Regions from separate parts of the Streptomyces sp. NPDC093089 genome, predicted to be linked through region 1. Evidence: riboswitches for the same ligand, from Rfam matches in the RefSeq annotation. Region 1 holds a riboswitch; each other region holds the start of a gene.
The links. A riboswitch is a leader RNA that binds a small molecule or an ion and turns the genes downstream of it on or off. The one in region 1 is predicted to bind cobalamin.

Region 2: linked by a shared signal. The riboswitch ahead of ACIQFX_RS21340 (energy-coupling factor ABC transporter permease) and the one ahead of ACIQFX_RS34480 (ribonucleoside-diphosphate reductase subunit alpha) in region 1 are both predicted to bind cobalamin.
Region 3: linked by a shared signal. The riboswitch ahead of cobN (cobaltochelatase subunit CobN) and the one ahead of ACIQFX_RS34480 (ribonucleoside-diphosphate reductase subunit alpha) in region 1 are both predicted to bind cobalamin.

The regions. Positions count from the first base shown of each region.
Region 1 is NZ_JBIVPA010000019.1:63,356-68,781, reverse strand. It holds gene ACIQFX_RS34485 (ribonucleotide-diphosphate reductase subunit beta) at 1-5, opposite strand, end outside; gene ACIQFX_RS34480 (ribonucleoside-diphosphate reductase subunit alpha) at 5-2,383, opposite strand; cobalamin riboswitch at 2,514-2,678, opposite strand; gene ACIQFX_RS34475 (GNAT family N-acetyltransferase) at 2,692-3,192, opposite strand; gene mctP (monocarboxylate uptake permease MctP) at 3,267-4,895, opposite strand; gene ACIQFX_RS34465 (DUF3311 domain-containing protein) at 4,892-5,146, opposite strand; gene ACIQFX_RS34460 (GntR family transcriptional regulator) at 5,408-5,426, opposite strand, start outside.
Region 2 is NZ_JBIVPA010000008.1:412,686-418,111, reverse strand. It holds gene ACIQFX_RS21355 (ATP-binding cassette domain-containing protein) at 71-961, opposite strand; gene cbiQ (cobalt ECF transporter T component CbiQ) at 958-1,707, opposite strand; gene ACIQFX_RS21345 (energy-coupling factor ABC transporter substrate-binding protein) at 1,714-2,208, opposite strand; gene ACIQFX_RS21340 (energy-coupling factor ABC transporter permease) at 2,205-2,903, opposite strand; cobalamin riboswitch at 2,931-3,138, opposite strand; gene ACIQFX_RS21335 (PTS-dependent dihydroxyacetone kinase phosphotransferase subunit DhaM) at 3,217-3,666, opposite strand; gene dhaL (dihydroxyacetone kinase subunit DhaL) at 3,663-4,283, opposite strand; gene dhaK (dihydroxyacetone kinase subunit DhaK) at 4,334-5,326, opposite strand.
Region 3 is NZ_JBIVPA010000001.1:317,843-323,268, reverse strand. It holds gene ACIQFX_RS01560 (precorrin-8X methylmutase) at 1-442, opposite strand, end outside; gene ACIQFX_RS01555 (cobalamin biosynthesis protein CobG) at 457-1,773, opposite strand; cobalamin riboswitch at 1,853-1,988, shown strand; gene cobN (cobaltochelatase subunit CobN) at 2,027-5,426, shown strand, end outside.

The DNA.
Region 1 (5,426 bases):
CTCATTACTGGCAGGCCTCGCAGGACTCGGGGTTTTCCAGGGAGCAGGCGAGGGCGTCCGCGTCGGAGACCGCCTGCTGGACGGGGATGGGGGCGGCGGTCGCCGTCGACGCCTGCGCGGCGCGGGCGATCCGGGTCGCCGGGCGGGAGCGCAGGTAGTACGTCGTCTTCAGACCCTGCTTCCAGGCGTACGCGTACATCGACGACAGCTTGCCGATCGTCGGCGTCTCCATGAACAGGTTCAGCGACTGCGACTGGTCCAGGAACGGGGTGCGGGCCGCCGCCATGTCGATCAGGCCGCGCTGCGGGATCTCCCACGCCGTGCGGTACAGCTCGCGCACCTCGGCCGGGATCCAGCCGAAGCCGGCCACCGAACCGCTGGCGTCGCGGAGCGCGTCCCGGGTCTGCGCGTCCCACACGCCGAGCTTCTTCAGCTCGTCGACGAGGTACGAGTTGACCTGGAGGAACTCGCCCGACAGCGTCTCGCGCTTGAAGAGGTTCGAGACCTGCGGCTCGATGCACTCGTACACGCCGGCGATCGAGGCGATCGTCGCGGTCGGCGCGATGGCCAGGAGCAGGCTGTTGCGCATGCCGACGGCGGCGATCCGCTCGCGCAGCGCGGCCCAGCGCTCCGGCCAGTTGAGCTCCACGTCGTAGTGGTCGGGGTGCAGCACGCCGCGGGCGGTGCGGGTCTGCTCCCAGGCCGGCAGCGGGCCGCTGCGCTCGGCGAGGTCGGCGGAGGCCTCGTACGCGGCGAGCATGATCCGCTCGGCGATACGGGTGGACAGCGCGCGCGCCTCGGCGGAGTCGAACGGCAGCCGCAGCTGGAAGAAGACGTCCTGGAGGCCCATCGCGCCCAGGCCGACCGGCCGCCAGCGGGCGTTGGAGCGCCCGGCCTGCTCGGTCGGGTAGAAGTTGATGTCGACGACCCGGTCGAGGAAGGTGACGGCCGTGCGGACGGTCTCGTCGAGGCGCTCCCAGTCGATGTCGCCGCCGGTGACGAACGCGCCCAGGTTCACCGAACCGAGGTTGCAGACGGCGGTCTCGCCGTCGTTCGTGACCTCGATGATCTCGGTGCAGAGGTTCGAGGAGTGGACGACGGTGCCGGGCTCGGCGGTCTGGTTCGCGGTCCGGTTGGACGCGTCCTTGAAGGTCATCCAGCCGTTGCCGGTCTGGGCCAGGGTCCGCATCATCCGGCCGTACAGGTCGCGGGCCGGCATCGTCTTGCGGGCCAGGCCCTTCGCCTCGGCGGCGCGGTAGGCGGCGTCGAACTCCTCGCCGTACAGGTCGACGAGCTCGGGCACGTCCGACGGCGAGAACAGCGACCAGTCGGCGTCCGCGTTGACGCGGCGCATGAACTCGTCCGGGATCCAGTGCGCCAGGTTCAGGTTGTGCGTGCGGCGCTGGTCCTCGCCCGTGTTGTCGCGGAGCTCCAGGAACTCCTCGATGTCCGCGTGCCAGGTCTCCAGGTAGACGGCGGCGGCACCCTTGCGGCGGCCGCCCTGGTTCACCGCGGCGACGGAGGCGTCGAGGGTCTTCAGGAACGGGACGATGCCGTTGGAGTGGCCGTTGGTGCCGCGGATCAGCGAACCGCGGGCGCGGATGCGGGAGTAGGAGAGCCCGATGCCGCCGGCGTGCTTCGACAGGCGCGCGACCTGGTGGTAGCGGCCGTAGATGGAGTCCAGCTCGTCCTGCGGGGAGTCCAGGAGGTAGCAGGAGGACATCTGCGGGTGGCGGGTGCCGGAGTTGAAGAGCGTGGGGGAGGACGGCAGGTAGTCCAGGCGGCTCATCAGCCCGTACAGCGCGGCGACCTCGTCGAGCGCGCGGACGCTGTCGTCCTCGGCCAGGCCGCTGGCGACGCGCAGCATGAAGTGCTGCGGGGTCTCGATCACCTTGCGGGTGATCGGGTGGCGCAGCAGGTAGCGCGAGTAGAGGGTGCGCAGGCCGAAGTAGCCGAAGCGGTCGTCGGCGTCCCGGTCGATCAGGGTGTCGAGCCGGTCCGCGTGCAGTGCGACGAAGGCGGCGGTGCGGTCGGCGATCAGGCCCTCGCGGTGACCGACGGCGACGGAGGCGGAGAAGGAGACCGCGCCCTGGTCGGCCGCCTCGTCGGCGATGGTGATCGTCAGGAGCCGGGCGGCGAGCCGGGAGTACGCCGGGTCCTCGGCGATCAGGCCCGCGGCCGCCTCGGTGGCCAGCTCGCGCAGTTCCGCCTCGTCCGACGCGGCGCTGCGGCCGCGCAGCGCGGCGGCGGCGATCTTGCCGGGGTCGGTGTCGGGGAGATCGGCGGTGAGGTCGGTCAGGGTCCGCAGCAGCACGGTCCCGGGGCCGTCGCTCTCGACCGCGGAAGCCTCGGCCGAAGCCGGATCGGCGGGCGCGATGGTCACGTGGGGGCTCTCCCTCGCTCGGCTCGGGGCCGCGACGGGGAAGGCGGGCAGGGGGGCGTCCGTCATGCCGGACGCGCCGTGTCCACCGGCCCACTCCGCGAGGCCCGGAAGTCAGTGGCACCCGGAACGGAAGGACCGGGCGCGCTGCCGCAGGTCCTCGGACTCACTCCGTACGAAACCGCACGAAGCACACCGTTGCGGGACAGTTCCGGATTCGCGCCGGATTCCCCTGCGTCGACAGCGAGGATGAGCATACATGTGGGGGGCACCGCTGACGGCACCCCCCACATGTTGTGTCGGTCGTGGGGCTACAGCTCCAGCGCGTACGTCCGCAGCGCGTGGCCGGGGATCGGCTCCCAGTCCCGATCGGGGGTGCGGACGAAGCCGAGCCGCTCGTAGATCCGGTGCGCCGCGACCATCTTCGCGTCCGTGGAGAGCACCAGCCGCGCGCAGCCGGGGAGGGCCCGCGCCCGGTCCGCGCAGGCGCGTACGAGCGCTTCTCCGACGCCCCTGCCGCGGGCCGCGGGCGCGACCACCAGCATCCGGAACTCGGCCTCGCCGGCGACCGCGATGTCCGCCCAGGTGGTGCCTCCGGCGGCGAAGGTCACCCCGCCGACGATGCCGCTCTCCGGGTCGGCGGCGACGAGCACCTCGCTCTCGCGGGCCCGCCGGGCCGTGTCGCGGAGCACGGCCAGGTAGAAGTCGTCCTCGCCGTGGAGCAGCAGCCCGTCGTTCAGATAGGTGAGTCCGGTGAGATCGCCGAGCTCCTCGTACTCCTCGGGCCGTACCGCCCTGATCACGATGTCCATGAGGGCAGTCTGCCCCCACCGCGCGCGAAAGGGGCCCGGGATCTCCCGGGCCCCTCCTGTGCGCGTGCGCGGGGTCAGTGCACCGAGGCGCCGACCTTCGCGCGGTCCGACGAGCCGGTCGCGGCGTCGCCGGCGTCCGCCGTGTAGTCCTCGGGCGAGGTCTCGTCGACGCCCTCGGGGGCCTTGACGGCCTTGAGGACGAAGGTCAGGACGACCGTGACGACGACGTTGAGGACGAAGGCGGTGAGGCCGATGTAGCCGATCTCGCCGATGCCGGGGATCTCGGCGGAGGAGCCGCCGAAGTGCTTCTGGGTCGGGCTGGCGACGCCGTACGCGGCGACGGTGCCGTAGACCATGCCGACGGCCCAGCCGGCGAGCAGCGCCCAGCGGTGGAACCAGCGGGTGAACAGGCCGCCGACGAGGGCCGGGAAGGTCTGCAGGATCCAGATGCCGCCGAGCAGCTGGAAGTTGATCGCGACCGTCTTGTCCATGGTGAGGACGAAGGCCAGCGCGCCGACCTTCACCAGGAGCGAGACCAGCTTGGAGACCTTGGTCTCCTGCGCCGGGGTCGCGTCCGGTTTGATGAAGTCCTTGTAGATGTTCCTGGTGAACAGGTTGGCCGCGGCGATCGACATGATCGCGGCCGGGACGAGCGCGCCGATGCCGATCGCGGCGAAGGCCACGCCCGCGAACCAGTCCGGGAACATGGTCTCGAAGAGCTGCGGGATGGCGAGCTGGCCGTTCTTGACCTTGATCCCGGCGGCGATGGCCATGAAACCGAGCAGCGCGAGCAGGCCCAGCATCAGGGAGTACAGCGGCAGGATCGTGGTGTTGCGGCGGATGACGTCGCGGCTCCTCGACGACAGCGTCGCCGTGATCGAGTGCGGGTACATGAAGAGCGCGAGCGCCGAGCCGAGCGCGAGCGTCGCGTACGTCCACTGGCCGGCCTCGCCGGGGACGAGCGTGCCGCGCGGCTTGCCGGTCGCCGGGTTGGTCTGCGCGTAGGCCTCGCCGGCCTTGGCGAAGATCTCGTCGAAGCCGCCGAGCTTGATCGGGATGTAGATGATGGCCACGGCGATGACGATGTAGATCAGGGTGTCCTTGACGAAGGCGATGAGCGCGGGCGCGCGGAGCCCCGAGGAGTACGTGTAGGCCGCGAGGACGCCGAAGGCGATGAGCAGCGGCAGGTCCTTGATGAACCAGTGGGTGGTCTCGCCGCCGCCGACGCCCATCACGTCCAGGACGGCCTGGATGCCGACGAGTTGGAGCGCGATGTACGGCATGGTGGCGAGGATGCCGGTGACCGCGACCGCCAGCGACAGGCCCTTGGAGCCGAAGCGGCCCCGGACGAAGTCGGAGGTGGTCACGTACCCGTGCTTGTGCGAGACCGACCACAGGCGCGGCAGGAACGTGAAGATCAGCGGGTACACCAGGATCGTGTACGGCACGGCGAAGAAGCCGGCCGCGCCCGCCGCGTAGATGGCCGCCGGGACGGCGACGAAGGTGTACGCGGTGTAGAGGTCGCCGCCGAGCAGGAACCAGGTCACCCAGGTGCCGAACGACCGTCCGCCCAGGCCCCATTCGTCGAGGCTGTGCTCGTTCTCGGCCTTGCGCCAGCGCGCGGCCAGGAAGCCCATGACCGTGACGGCCACGAAGAAGAAGACGAAGACGCCCAGCGCCACGCCGTTCACGCCGTCCTTCATCGCGCGTCACCTCCCTTGCGGGCGCGCTGGTCGCGCTGCCACAGCTGGTACGCGACCATGGTGAGCGCGGTGGAGACCAGTACCCAGAGCATCTGGTACCAGTAGAAGAACGGGATGCCGGCGAAGACCGGTTCGGCCTTCGCGTACGAACTCACCCAGAGCATCGCCACGAACGGGGCGAACAAGCAGAGCGCGATCACCACCCTCAAGGGGGTGATGGCCGGTTGTTTCCCTTGTGTCGCTTCTGGCACGGCGAATCGTCCCCTCGCTGATCACCTCGGTAATGGTGGGGAAATCTAGGGGACGCGTTCGCCGCAGGGAACCCCCGTCCGCATAACGGAGTCGATTCTTCGGGAATTCGTCACAACCGGCTGCCCCGGGCCGCCCGCGGTCTTCCGCGTCGCGTTCCGCACCGCCTTCCGCGCCGCGTTCCGACGCGGCACGGGGGATCGTCAGGGTCTAGACCAATGGTGGTGCGGTTGCGGTCCGTTCGGCCCGGGTGCCGGGTGGGATCAGCCGTTGGGGCGCTGG
Region 2 (5,426 bases), on a different contig from region 1:
TGCTGCTCGGCGCCCACGGGCGCTGCTGGCACCCACAGGCGCTGCTCGGCAACCACGGGGCCGCCGCCGCTCAGGAAGGCGAGCCGTCCGCCGCGTACGCCCCGGCCCCGACCCAGGCGTCCAGGTCCTCCGGCGTCCGGGGCTCGGGGGCGCCCGGGGCGAGCAGGCCCCGCTCGCGCAGGAGGCGGGCCACGGCGGTCCCCCAGGGGCGGCGGAGCCGGGCGTTCGCGAGCAGAGCGTCGTCGGCGAGGAGCTCGGCGACCGGACCCGTGCGGAGACCGGAGGGGGCGAGGACCGCCGCCTCGTCGGCCCAGCGCAACGCCAGGTCCACGTCGTGCGTCGCCATCACCACGGTCGTGCCCGCCGCGCGGAGCCGCCCGAGGGCGTCGAGGAGCATCTCCTGCCCGTGCGGGTCGAGGCCGGCCGTCGGCTCGTCCATGATCAGGACCCGGGGCCGCATCGCCACGGCGCCGGCGATGGCGGCCCGCTTGCGCTGCCCGTACGACAGCAGGTGCGTCGGCCGGTCCGCGAGCGCCACGATGTCCAGCGCCTCCAGCGCCTCGCGCACCCGGAGCCGCACCTCCTCCTCGGGCAGCCCCAGGTTCATCGGCCCGAACGACACGTCCTGGCCGACCGAGGCCGCGAACAGCTGGTCGTCCGGGTCCTGCACCACGAGCTGCACGGTGGTCCGCAGCCGGGTCAGCCCCCGGCGGTCGTACGCCACCTCCGCGCCGTCCAGGAGCAGCGACCCGCTCGCGCACCGCAGCCCGCCGCTCAGCAACCGCAGCAGCGTCGTCTTGCCGCTGCCGTTGCGGCCTAGGAGCGCGACGGCCCGCCCCTCCGCCACCGCGAAGTCCACCCCCGACAGGACGGCCGGCCCGTCCTCGTAGGCGTACCCCGCCCCCACCAGCTCCACGACGGGCGTCGCGCCCCGGGGCGTCGTCGCGTTCTGAGGCGTCACGGAAGGAACCTTTCCAGTACGAGGGTGAGGGCGACGAGCCCCCCGAGCAGCACGGCCGTCGCCGCGAGGAACCGGCGGGAGATCCCGCACGCGGGCACGAGCACCCGCAGCGTTCCGTCGTAGCCACGCCCGGCGAGCCCCGACTGCAGGCGCTGCGCCCGGTCGAAGGCCCGGACGAACGTGGTGGCGCCGAGCCCCGCGAGCGAACGCCAGGTCGCGGCCCGGGTGGTGTGCCCCAGCCGGGCCGCCTGGGCCTGCCGGATCCTGGACAGCGAGTCGAGCAGCAGGAAGATGATCCGGTACATCACGAGCGCCACGTCCACCACCGGCGCCGGCACCCCCGCCCGGACCAGCCGGGGGAGCACGTCGGACACCGGCGTCGTGAACGCGAACAGCAGCACCCCGAGCGAGGCCGCCGCCGTCCGCAGCAGCAGCCCGCCCGCGTGTTCCGGGCCACCGGGCGCCAGCGCCACGATCCCCCGCGCCCCGCCCACCTCGAACAGCAGCGGGACCGCGCCCGTGACACAGAAGCCGAGCGGAACGCGAAACGCCCGCCACAACTGACGGCCCGGCACACCGGCCGGTCCGAGCAGCACCCCGAGCGTCACCGCCGCCACCAGCACCGCACCCGGCCACGGCGGCAGGGCCACCGCGCACAGCGTCAGACCGAAACCGAGCAGCGCCTTCTCGGCGGGATGGCGGGAGCGCCAGCGACTGCTGTGCGCGGCCGCGTCGATGGGCAGCATCGGCGCCTACACGCCCCGCCCGTCGACGGGCGGGGCAGCGGCACCCGCGCCGCCCTCGTCCGCCGCCGGCGTACTTTCCGCCTCGGCCTTGGCCGCCGGAGCGTCCGCCCCGGTCACGGCCGCCGCACCGACCGCCCCGTCCCCGTCCCCGTCCGCCGCGCCGTCCGCCCCGGTCACGGCCGCCGCGGCCCGCGCCTGCCCCTGCCGGCGGCCGCGCCGCAGGCCGAAGTAGTACGCCAGGAATCCGGCGCCCAGGGCCGCCTGGAGCGCGAAGAGCGCCGACTCGATCTCGCCGGACGGCGGCTCGTACAGGGGGCTGAACCAGGGCTCGTAGTCGGGATCGAGTTCGGTGATGGCCGTCTCGGCCTCCCCGTCGGACCCGCTGAACGGCTGCTCCTTGTGGTCGCCGAGACCCAGCGCGAGCGGCAGCACCGCGAGCGCGACGACGACGAGCAGCAGCAGTCCGTTGATCCTCGTGTTACGGCTGATCTTGACGCTCATCGCGCGGCCGCCTCCTTGTCGAGCGCGGTCCGCGGCCGGGGAAGGACACCCAGCCGGGTCAGCTCGCCCTTGCTCGACTGGCTGAGCAGCCGCATCACGAGCACGGTGAGCAGGCCCTCGCTCACCGCCAGCGGAATCTGCGTCACCGCGAAGATCCCGCCGAACTTGGCCAGCGCGCCCGGCACCCCCGTACCGGCGTCCGGGAACGCGAGCGCCAGCTGGACGCTGGTGACGCAGTACGTGGACAGGTCGGCGACGAACGCGCCGAAGAACACGGCGACCATCAGCGGCGTACCGAACCGGCGCAGCAGCCGGTACGTCCCGTACCCCGCCCAGGGCCCGACGACCGCCATCGAGAAGGCGTTGGCGCCGAGCGTGGTCAGGCCGCCGTGGGCGAGCAGCAGCGCCTGGAACAGCAGGGTGATCGTGCCGAGGACCGCCATGATCGGCGGCCGGAACAGGATCGCGCCCAGTCCCGTACCGGTCGGATGGGAGCAGCTCCCCGTCACCGAAGGCAGTTTGAGCGCGGACAGGACGAACGTGAAGGCGCCGGAGGCGCCGAGCAGCAGCGTGGACTCGGGATTGGACCGCACCTCGCGGGTCAGCGCGCGGACCCCGTGGACGACGAACGGGGCGGCCGCGACGCCCCAGGCGGCGGCGTGAGCGGGGGGCAGATACCCCTCGGCTATATGCATGGTCGGGAGACCTCTCCAGCACCTCGTGGATGGACAACGCACCCTGGCCGGTCTCCTGGCTGACGGTCATGCCGTCCGACTCCGCCTTCCCACACCGAGACGGTCTCCCGCCGCGGTCCAGTGGCTTCCCCGAGGGTGTTACCCGCGGGGGTGGAGCCGGACCTCCCGATCACAGTGGCGAGGGCCGCACCGGTACTCCACCGGTTTCCCGTACACCAAGGCCCTGCGACATTAGTGGGTTGACCTGCTGCATCACAACACGGCCGCCACCCGCCGCGCCCCCTCCGTCACTCCGCGCACTCGCCGCGCGGGCTCATTCCTTGCGGTACGCGTACGCCTCCGAGGCCGCCGCGGCCACCGCGTCGAGGTCTCCGCCCGTGCTCGCCGTCACCAGCGCCGCGACCGCGCCCTCGACGAACGGAGCGTCCACCAACCGCGAACCCGCGGGCAGTTCGTCCCCCTCGGCGAGCAAGGCCTTCACCGTGAGCACCGCACTTCCCAGATCGACCAGGAGCGCCACCCCCGCCCCCCGGTCGACCTCCTTCGCCGCCTCGGCGATCAGCTCCGAACTCGTCCCCAGACCCCCGTCCGGCGTTCCCCCCGCCGCCGCCACCGGCGCGAGCCTCCCGCCCCCCGCCAGCCCCCGCGCCAGCTCGGCCACTGCCCCCGCGACCGCCGCACTGTGCGACACGAGCACGATGCCGACGAACGCGGAGGCACCGGACGCCGAGCCGTCAGCCGAACCATCGGCCGCCGCGCTCACGAAGCCCCCTCGGTGCGCGCGGTCCCGGCCAGCGTCGAGAACAGCAGCGCCGACGACGTCGCCCCCGGATCCTGGTGCCCGACCGACCGCTCGCCGAGATAGCTCGCCCGGCCCTTGCGCGCCCGCAGGGGTACGGTCCCGACGGCGCCCTCCCCGGCGGCGGCGGAGGCCGCGCCGAACGAGGTCCGCAGGCCCTCCACGGCCGGCACCAGCGCGTCCAGCATCGTCTTGTCGCCCACCTGCGCCCCGCCGAGCTGGGACACGGCGGCGACGCCGGCACCCAGCGCCTCGGCGAGCCGCGCCCGGTCGAACCGCTCGTCCTCGCCGAGGGCCTTGCCCGTGCGGCGCAGCAGCGTCCCGTACAGGGGGCCCGACGCGCCGCCGACCGTGGAGATGAGCTGCCGTCCGGCGGTGGTGAGCACGGCGCCGGGTGTCGACGGCGGCTCCTTGGCCAGCGTCTCGGCCACGGAGGCGAATCCCCGCTTGAGGTTGGCGCCGTGGTCGGCGTCGCCGATCGCCGAGTCCAGCTCCGTCAGCCGTTCCGCCTCGCGCTCCACGGCCTCGGCGACCGCGGCCAGCCAGCGCAGCAGGAACTCTGCACCGAACGTCTCCGTCATGACCTCTCCCTCTCCCTCTCTCTCGCCCGCCGGCGTCCCCACGGCCCGGCTCACCGGCCCCAGCGCAGGGCGGGCGTCTGTACGGGCGCGTCCCACAGCCGCAGCAGTTCCTCGTCCACCTCGCACAGCGACACGGAGCAGCCCGCCATGTCGAGCGAGGTCACGTAGTTCCCGACGAGCGTCCGCGCCACCGGCACGCCCCGCTCGGTGAGCACCCGCTGCACCTCCGCGTTGAAGCCGTACAGCTCCAGGAGCGGCGTCCCGCCCATGCCGTTCACCAGCACGAGCACCGGACCGGTGGGCCCCAGGTCCTCGACGACGGCGTCCACGGCGAAGTCGGCGATCTCCCGCGACGTCATCATGGCCCGGCGCTCGCGGCCCGGCTCACCGTGGATGCCGACGCCCAACTCCAGCTCTCCGTCCGGCAGGTCGAAGGTGGGACTGCCCTTCGCGGGCGTGCTGCACGCGCTCAGCGCCACGCCGAAGGACCGCGACCGCTCGTTCACCCGGCGGGCGATCGACTCCACCCGCTCCAGCGGCGCGCCCTCCTCGGCCGCCGCCCCCGCGATCTTCTCCACGAACAGCGTGCCACCGGTCCCGCGCCGCCCCGCCGTGTACAGGCTGTCCGTCACCGCCACGTCGTCGTCGACCAGCACCTTCGCGACCTGGATGCCCTCGTCCTCCGCGAGCTCCGCCGCCATCTCGAAGTTCAGCACGTCCCCGGTGTAGTTCTTCACGACGAACAACACCCCGGCCCCGCTGTCCACCGCCGCCGCGGCCCGCACCATCTGATCGGGCACCGGCGACGTGAACACCTCCCCGGGACACGCCGCCGCCAGCATCCCCGGCCCCACGAACCCCCCGTGCAACGGCTCGTGCCCCGACCCACCCCCGGACACCAGCGCCACCTTCCCCGCCACCGGCGCGTCCCGCCGCACCACGACCCGCCGCTCCACGTCCACGGTCAACTCGGGATGAGCCGCCGCCATCCCCCGCAGCGCATCGGCGACGACGGTCTCCGGAACGTTGATGAGCATCCTCACGGGTACCTCCTGGTGAGACTGGCAGTCATGTAGCTGAGCAGGCTTTTCGCAGGTCAGAATGGGTGAGGAATGTTATTGGCCTTGGCGTTTCATGGCGCTC
Region 3 (5,426 bases), on a different contig from region 1:
CGATCATCTCCAGGAGGTGGAAGAGGGCCGTGGGGGCGTTGCCGATGGCGACGACGGAGCCTTCGAGGCGGTCCCGCCACAGTTCGAGGGCGGCGGCGGAGCGGGTGGTGCCGAGCTCGGCGGCGAGGCCCGGGACGGCCGGGTCGGAGAGCGCGCAGAGCACCTCGTTGTCGGCGGGCAGCCGCTTGCGGGTGACGCCGCTGGCGACCATCTGCGCGTCGCAGAGGATCGGGGCGCCGGCGCGCAGGGCCTCGCGGGCGTTCGCGACGACCTGGGGGGAGTACGCGATGTCCTGGACGAGGTCGGTCATGCCGCAGGCGTGGATCATCCGGACCGCCACCTGGGCGACGTCGGCGGGCAGGCCCGCGAGGTCCGCCTCGGCGCGGATCGTGGCAAAGGACCGGCGGTAGATCTCCGCCCCGTCCTTCTCGTAGTCGAACATCCTGGTGCTCTCGCTCATCTCGTCGTCGTGCGGGCCGTGGTGACAGCTTCGGTCAGGGCGGTACGGGGGGTGGGGGCGCCGTCCACCAGGTAGGCGCCGTCGGCGGTGGCGACGACGTCGACCCAGGTGCCGTGCGGGTGACCGCAGCGGCGCTCGCACCCGGAGTAGTGGACCGGGAGGCCCCGCGCGGACCCCGGGGCGGCATCCGCGCGGACGTCCGCGAGGGACTTGGCGCAGCCCGGCCGCCCGGTGCAGGCGCTGACGCCGGCCCAGGGGGAGTCGGGGCGGGTGATCAGCCCGTGGGCGTCGAGGGCGGCGAGCCGCTCCTCGTACGGGCCCGCTCCGACGACGACCGCGCCGCGCCACGGCGTCAGCCGTACCTCCTCGGCGGGCAGCAGGGCGCGCAGCTGGGCGGCGGTGAGGCGGCCGAGGGGCGCGAGGACGTGGAGGGAGTCGGCGCCGAGGGGGCCGGGGGCGAGCGGCGGGGCGTGCACGGGCAGCGAGTCCGCCGGTGGTACGGGCTCCGCCGCGATGCCCGCGCGGTCGAGCGTGCCGGCCACGTCCGGGGCGTGGCCCTCGGGCAGCTCCCGCACCCGCCAGGCGCCGTTTCCGGCCGCGCGGGCGGCGTCGAGGAAGGCCCCGGCGGCGGCGAGCGCGGCGCGGGGCGCGTCGGCTCCGGCGACCAGCCAGGCCCGCCCGCCGACGTACAGACGCACGGCGCCCGGCTCTTGTACGGCGCCCGGCTCTCGTACGGCGTCCGGCTCCCATACGGCGCCCGGCTCCTCCCGCACCCCGGTCGGCCGCACTGCGACCAAGGTCACATCGCCGCCCAGGCCCGCCACGTCGGCGCGTCCGTCGTCGAGGACGAAGAGGAAGCGGCCGGAAAGCGCCGCCGCCCAGGGTTCGGCGCAGAGCAGGGAGTCCAGCTCGCGGGCCCACAACTGGACCTCGGGGCCGCCGAGTCCGTCGAGGCCGGCGGCCGGGGAGGCCACGATGTTGCGGACGCGCTCGTGGGTGGGGGAGGGCAGCAGGCCCGCCTCCGCGAGCAGCGCGGCGAGCTCCGCCCCGCACTCCTCCGCGAGGCCGCGCAGCTCCGCGTTCCCCCGGGAGGTGAGGCTGATCCGTCCGTCGCCGAGGGTCTCCGCCGCGACCGCCAGCGCCTCGACCTGATGATGAGTCAAACGACCTGCGGGCAGACGCAGTCGGGCCAGTCCGCCGTCGTCGGCGGCGTGCAGGCGCAGCGCCCCGGGGCAGGCGTCGCCACGGTCCCGAATGCGAGCTTCGTCCCGCGCGGGCGTCGAGGGTGGGGTGGGCGGCATGGCGGCGAGCATACCCACGGGGAACCGGGCCGCCACCGAGTGTGATCCGGCCGACTCCGCGGCCCGCCCCGCCCCGCCGACGCCACGATCTAGGATGCAGATCGGCATGGGGTCCCAGGACCCCGGGGAGGAAGCCCGGTGAGAATCCGGCGCGGTCCCGCCACTGTGAGCCCGTACCGGCGACGGTACGGGTGAGTCAGGAACTCCCCGCCGTCCACACGACCACCCGGGGCGCGGACAACCCCGAGGAAGGCCTGAGCTCGCCATGCTTCTGCTGCTGTCGCACTCCGACACCGACCTGCTCAGCGCCCGTGCGGCGAACGCCGGCTCAGCCGGCGGCCCGGTGGAGTACCGCTTCGCCAACCCCTCCCGGCTCCCCCTCGCCGACCTCCCCGGCCTCCTCGACGACGCCGAGCTCGTCGTCGTCCGCCTCCTCGGTGGCCTCCGCTCCTGGCAGGAGGGCATCGATGCCATCCGCGCCACCGGAAAGCCGGTCGTCGTCCTCAGCGGCGAACAGGCCCCCGACGCGCAGCTGATGGAGGCCTCCACCGTCCCCGTCGGCGTCGCCACCGAGGCCCACGCCTACCTGGCGCACGGCGGCCCGGAGAACCTGGAGCAGCTCGCCCGCTTCCTCTCCGACACCGTCCTCCTCACCGGCCACGGCTTCGAGGCCCCGGCCGCCGCCCCCACCTGGGGCCCGCTGGAGCGCACCCCGAAGCCCGTCGACGGTCCGACCGTCGCCGTGCTCTACTACCGCGCCCACCACATGAGCGGGAACACCGCCTTCGTCGGCGCCCTCTGCGACGCCGTCGAGGACGCCGGAGCCCGGGCGCTGCCGCTGTACGTGGCCTCCCTGCGCGCCCCCGAGGCGGAGCTGATCTCCGTCCTGAGCGGAGCCGACGCGATCGTCACCACCGTCCTCGCGGCCGGCGGCACCAAGCCCGCCGAGGCGCAGGCCGGCGGCGACGAGGAGGCCTGGGACGCGGGCGCGCTCGCCGCGCTCGACGTGCCGATCCTCCAGGCGCTGTGCCTGACCGGCTCGCGGTCCGCGTGGGAGGAGAACGACGAGGGCCTCTCGCCGCTGGACGCCGCCAGCCAGGTCGCTGTCCCCGAGTTCGACGGCCGGCTCATCACCGTCCCCTTCTCCTTCAAGGAGATCGACGAGGACGGCCTGCCCGCGTACGTCGCCGACGCCGAACGCGCGGCCCGCGTCGCCGGGATCGCCGTCCGGCACGCCCGGCTCCGCCACATCCCGAACGCCGAGAAGAAGCTGGCGCTCGTCCTCTCCGCGTACCCGACCAAGCACTCCCGCATCGGCAACGCGGTCGGCCTCGACACCCCCGCCTCCGCCGTCGCGCTGCTCCGCCGCCTCATCGCGGAGGGCTACGACTTCGGACCGGCCGAGGACCTCCCCGGCCTGGTCTCCGGCGACGGCGACGAGCTGATCTACGCCCTCATCGAGGCCGGCGGCCACGACCAGGACTGGCTCACCGAGGAGCAGCTCGCCCGCAACCCCGTCCGCATCCCGGCCGCCGACTACAAGCGCTGGTACGCGACGCTGCCCGCCGAGCTCCGCGAGCAGGTCGAGGAGCACTGGGGCCCGGCGCCCGGCGAGATGTTCCTCGACCGGTCTCGCAATCCGGAGGGCGACATCGTCCTCGCCGCCCTGCGGCGCGGGAACCTGCTGATCCTCATCCAGCCGCCGCGCGGCTTCGGCGAGAACCCGATCGCGATCTACCACGACCCCGACCTCCCGCCGTCGCACCACTACCTGGCCGCCTACCGCTGGATCGCCGCCCGCGCCGAGGACGGCGGCTTCGGCGCCGACGCCATGGTCCACCTGGGCAAGCACGGCAACCTGGAGTGGCTGCCCGGCAAGAACGCCGGCCTGTCCGCCGCCTGCGGCCCGGACGCGGCGCTCGGCGACATCCCGCTGGTCTACCCGTTCCTCGTCAACGACCCGGGCGAGGGCACCCAGGCCAAGCGGCGCGTCCACGCCACCCTCGTCGACCACCTGGTCCCGCCGATGGCCCGCGCCGACTCGTACGGCGACATCGCGCGCCTGGAGCAGCTCCTCGACGAGTACGCGCAGATCTCCTCCATGGACCCGGCGAAGCTGCCCGCGATCCGCGCCCAGATCTGGACGCTGATCCAGGCCGCCAAGCTCGACCACGACCTCGGTCTGGAGGAGCGCCCCGAGGACGACGGCTTCGACGACTTCCTGCTGCACGTCGACGGCTGGCTGTGCGAGGTCAAGGACGCCCAGATCCGCGACGGCCTGCACGTCCTCGGCGGAGCCCCGGAGGGCGAGGCCCGCGTCAACCTGGTCCTCTCGATCCTGCGCGCCCGCCAGATCTGGGGCGGCACGCAGGCGCTGCCCGGCCTGCGCGAGGCCCTCGGCCTCGACGAGTCGGCCGCCACCCGCACCACCGCCGACGAGGCGGAGGAGAAGGCCCGCGCGCTCGTCGAGGGCATGGAGGCCGCCGGCTGGTCCGTCGCCGCGATCGACACGGTCGCCGCCGCGTACGGCCCCGAGGTGCACGCCGTGCTGCGGTTCGCCTGTGAGCAGGTCGTGCCGCGCCTCGCCGCCACCACCGACGAGCTGGCGCACGCCGTGCACGCCCTGAACGGCGGCTTCGTCCCCGCCGGCCCGTCCGGCTCCCCGCTGCGCGGCCTGGTCAACGTCCTGCCGACCGGCCGGAACTTCTACTCCGTCGACCCGAAGGCCGTGCCGTCCCGGCTCGCCTGGGAGACCGGCCAGGCCCTCGCCGACTCCCTCCTGGAGCGCTACCGCACCGACAACGGCGAGTGGCCGACCTCGGTGGGCCTCTCCCTGTGGGGCACGAGCGCGATGCGCACCGCCGGCGACGATGTCGCCGAGGCGCTCGCCCTGCTCGGCGTCCGCCCGCTGTGGGACGAGGCCTCCCGCCGCGTGAACGGCCTGGAGCCGATCCCGCCGGCCGAGCTCGGCCGCCCGCGCATCGACGTCACCCTGCGCATCTCCGGCTTCTTCCGGGACGCGTTCCCGCACGTCATCGGCCTCCTCGACGACGCCGTGCGGCTGGTCGCCGGTCTGGAGGGCGAGTCCGCCGAGGACAACCACGTCCGGGCGCACGCGCAGGCCGACCTCGCCGAGCACGGCGACGAGCGGCGCGCCACCACCCGCATCTTCGGCTCCCGCCCCGGCACGTACGGCGCGGGCATCCTCCAGCTGATCGACTCGCGCGACTGGCGCACCGACGCCGACCTCGCCGAGGTGTACACGGTGTGGGGCGGGTACGCGTACGGACGCGGGCTCGAAGGGCGCCCGGCGCGCGCCGAGATGGAGACCGCGTACAAGCGGATCGCGGTCGCCGCGAAGAACACGGACACCCGCGAGCACGACATCGCCGACTCCGACGACTACTTCCAGTACCACGGCGGCATGGTCGCGACCGTGCGCGCGCTCAAGGGCACCGCGCCCGAGGCGTACATCGGCGACTCCACCCGCCCGGAGACCGTCCGCACCCGCACCCTCGTCGAGGAGACCTCCCGGGTCTTCCGCGCCCGCGTGGTCAACCCGCGCTGGATCGAGGCGATGCGCCGCCACGGCTACAAGGGCGCGTTCGAGCTGGCGGCGACCGTCGACTACCTCTTCGGCTACGACGCCACGACCGGCGTCGTCG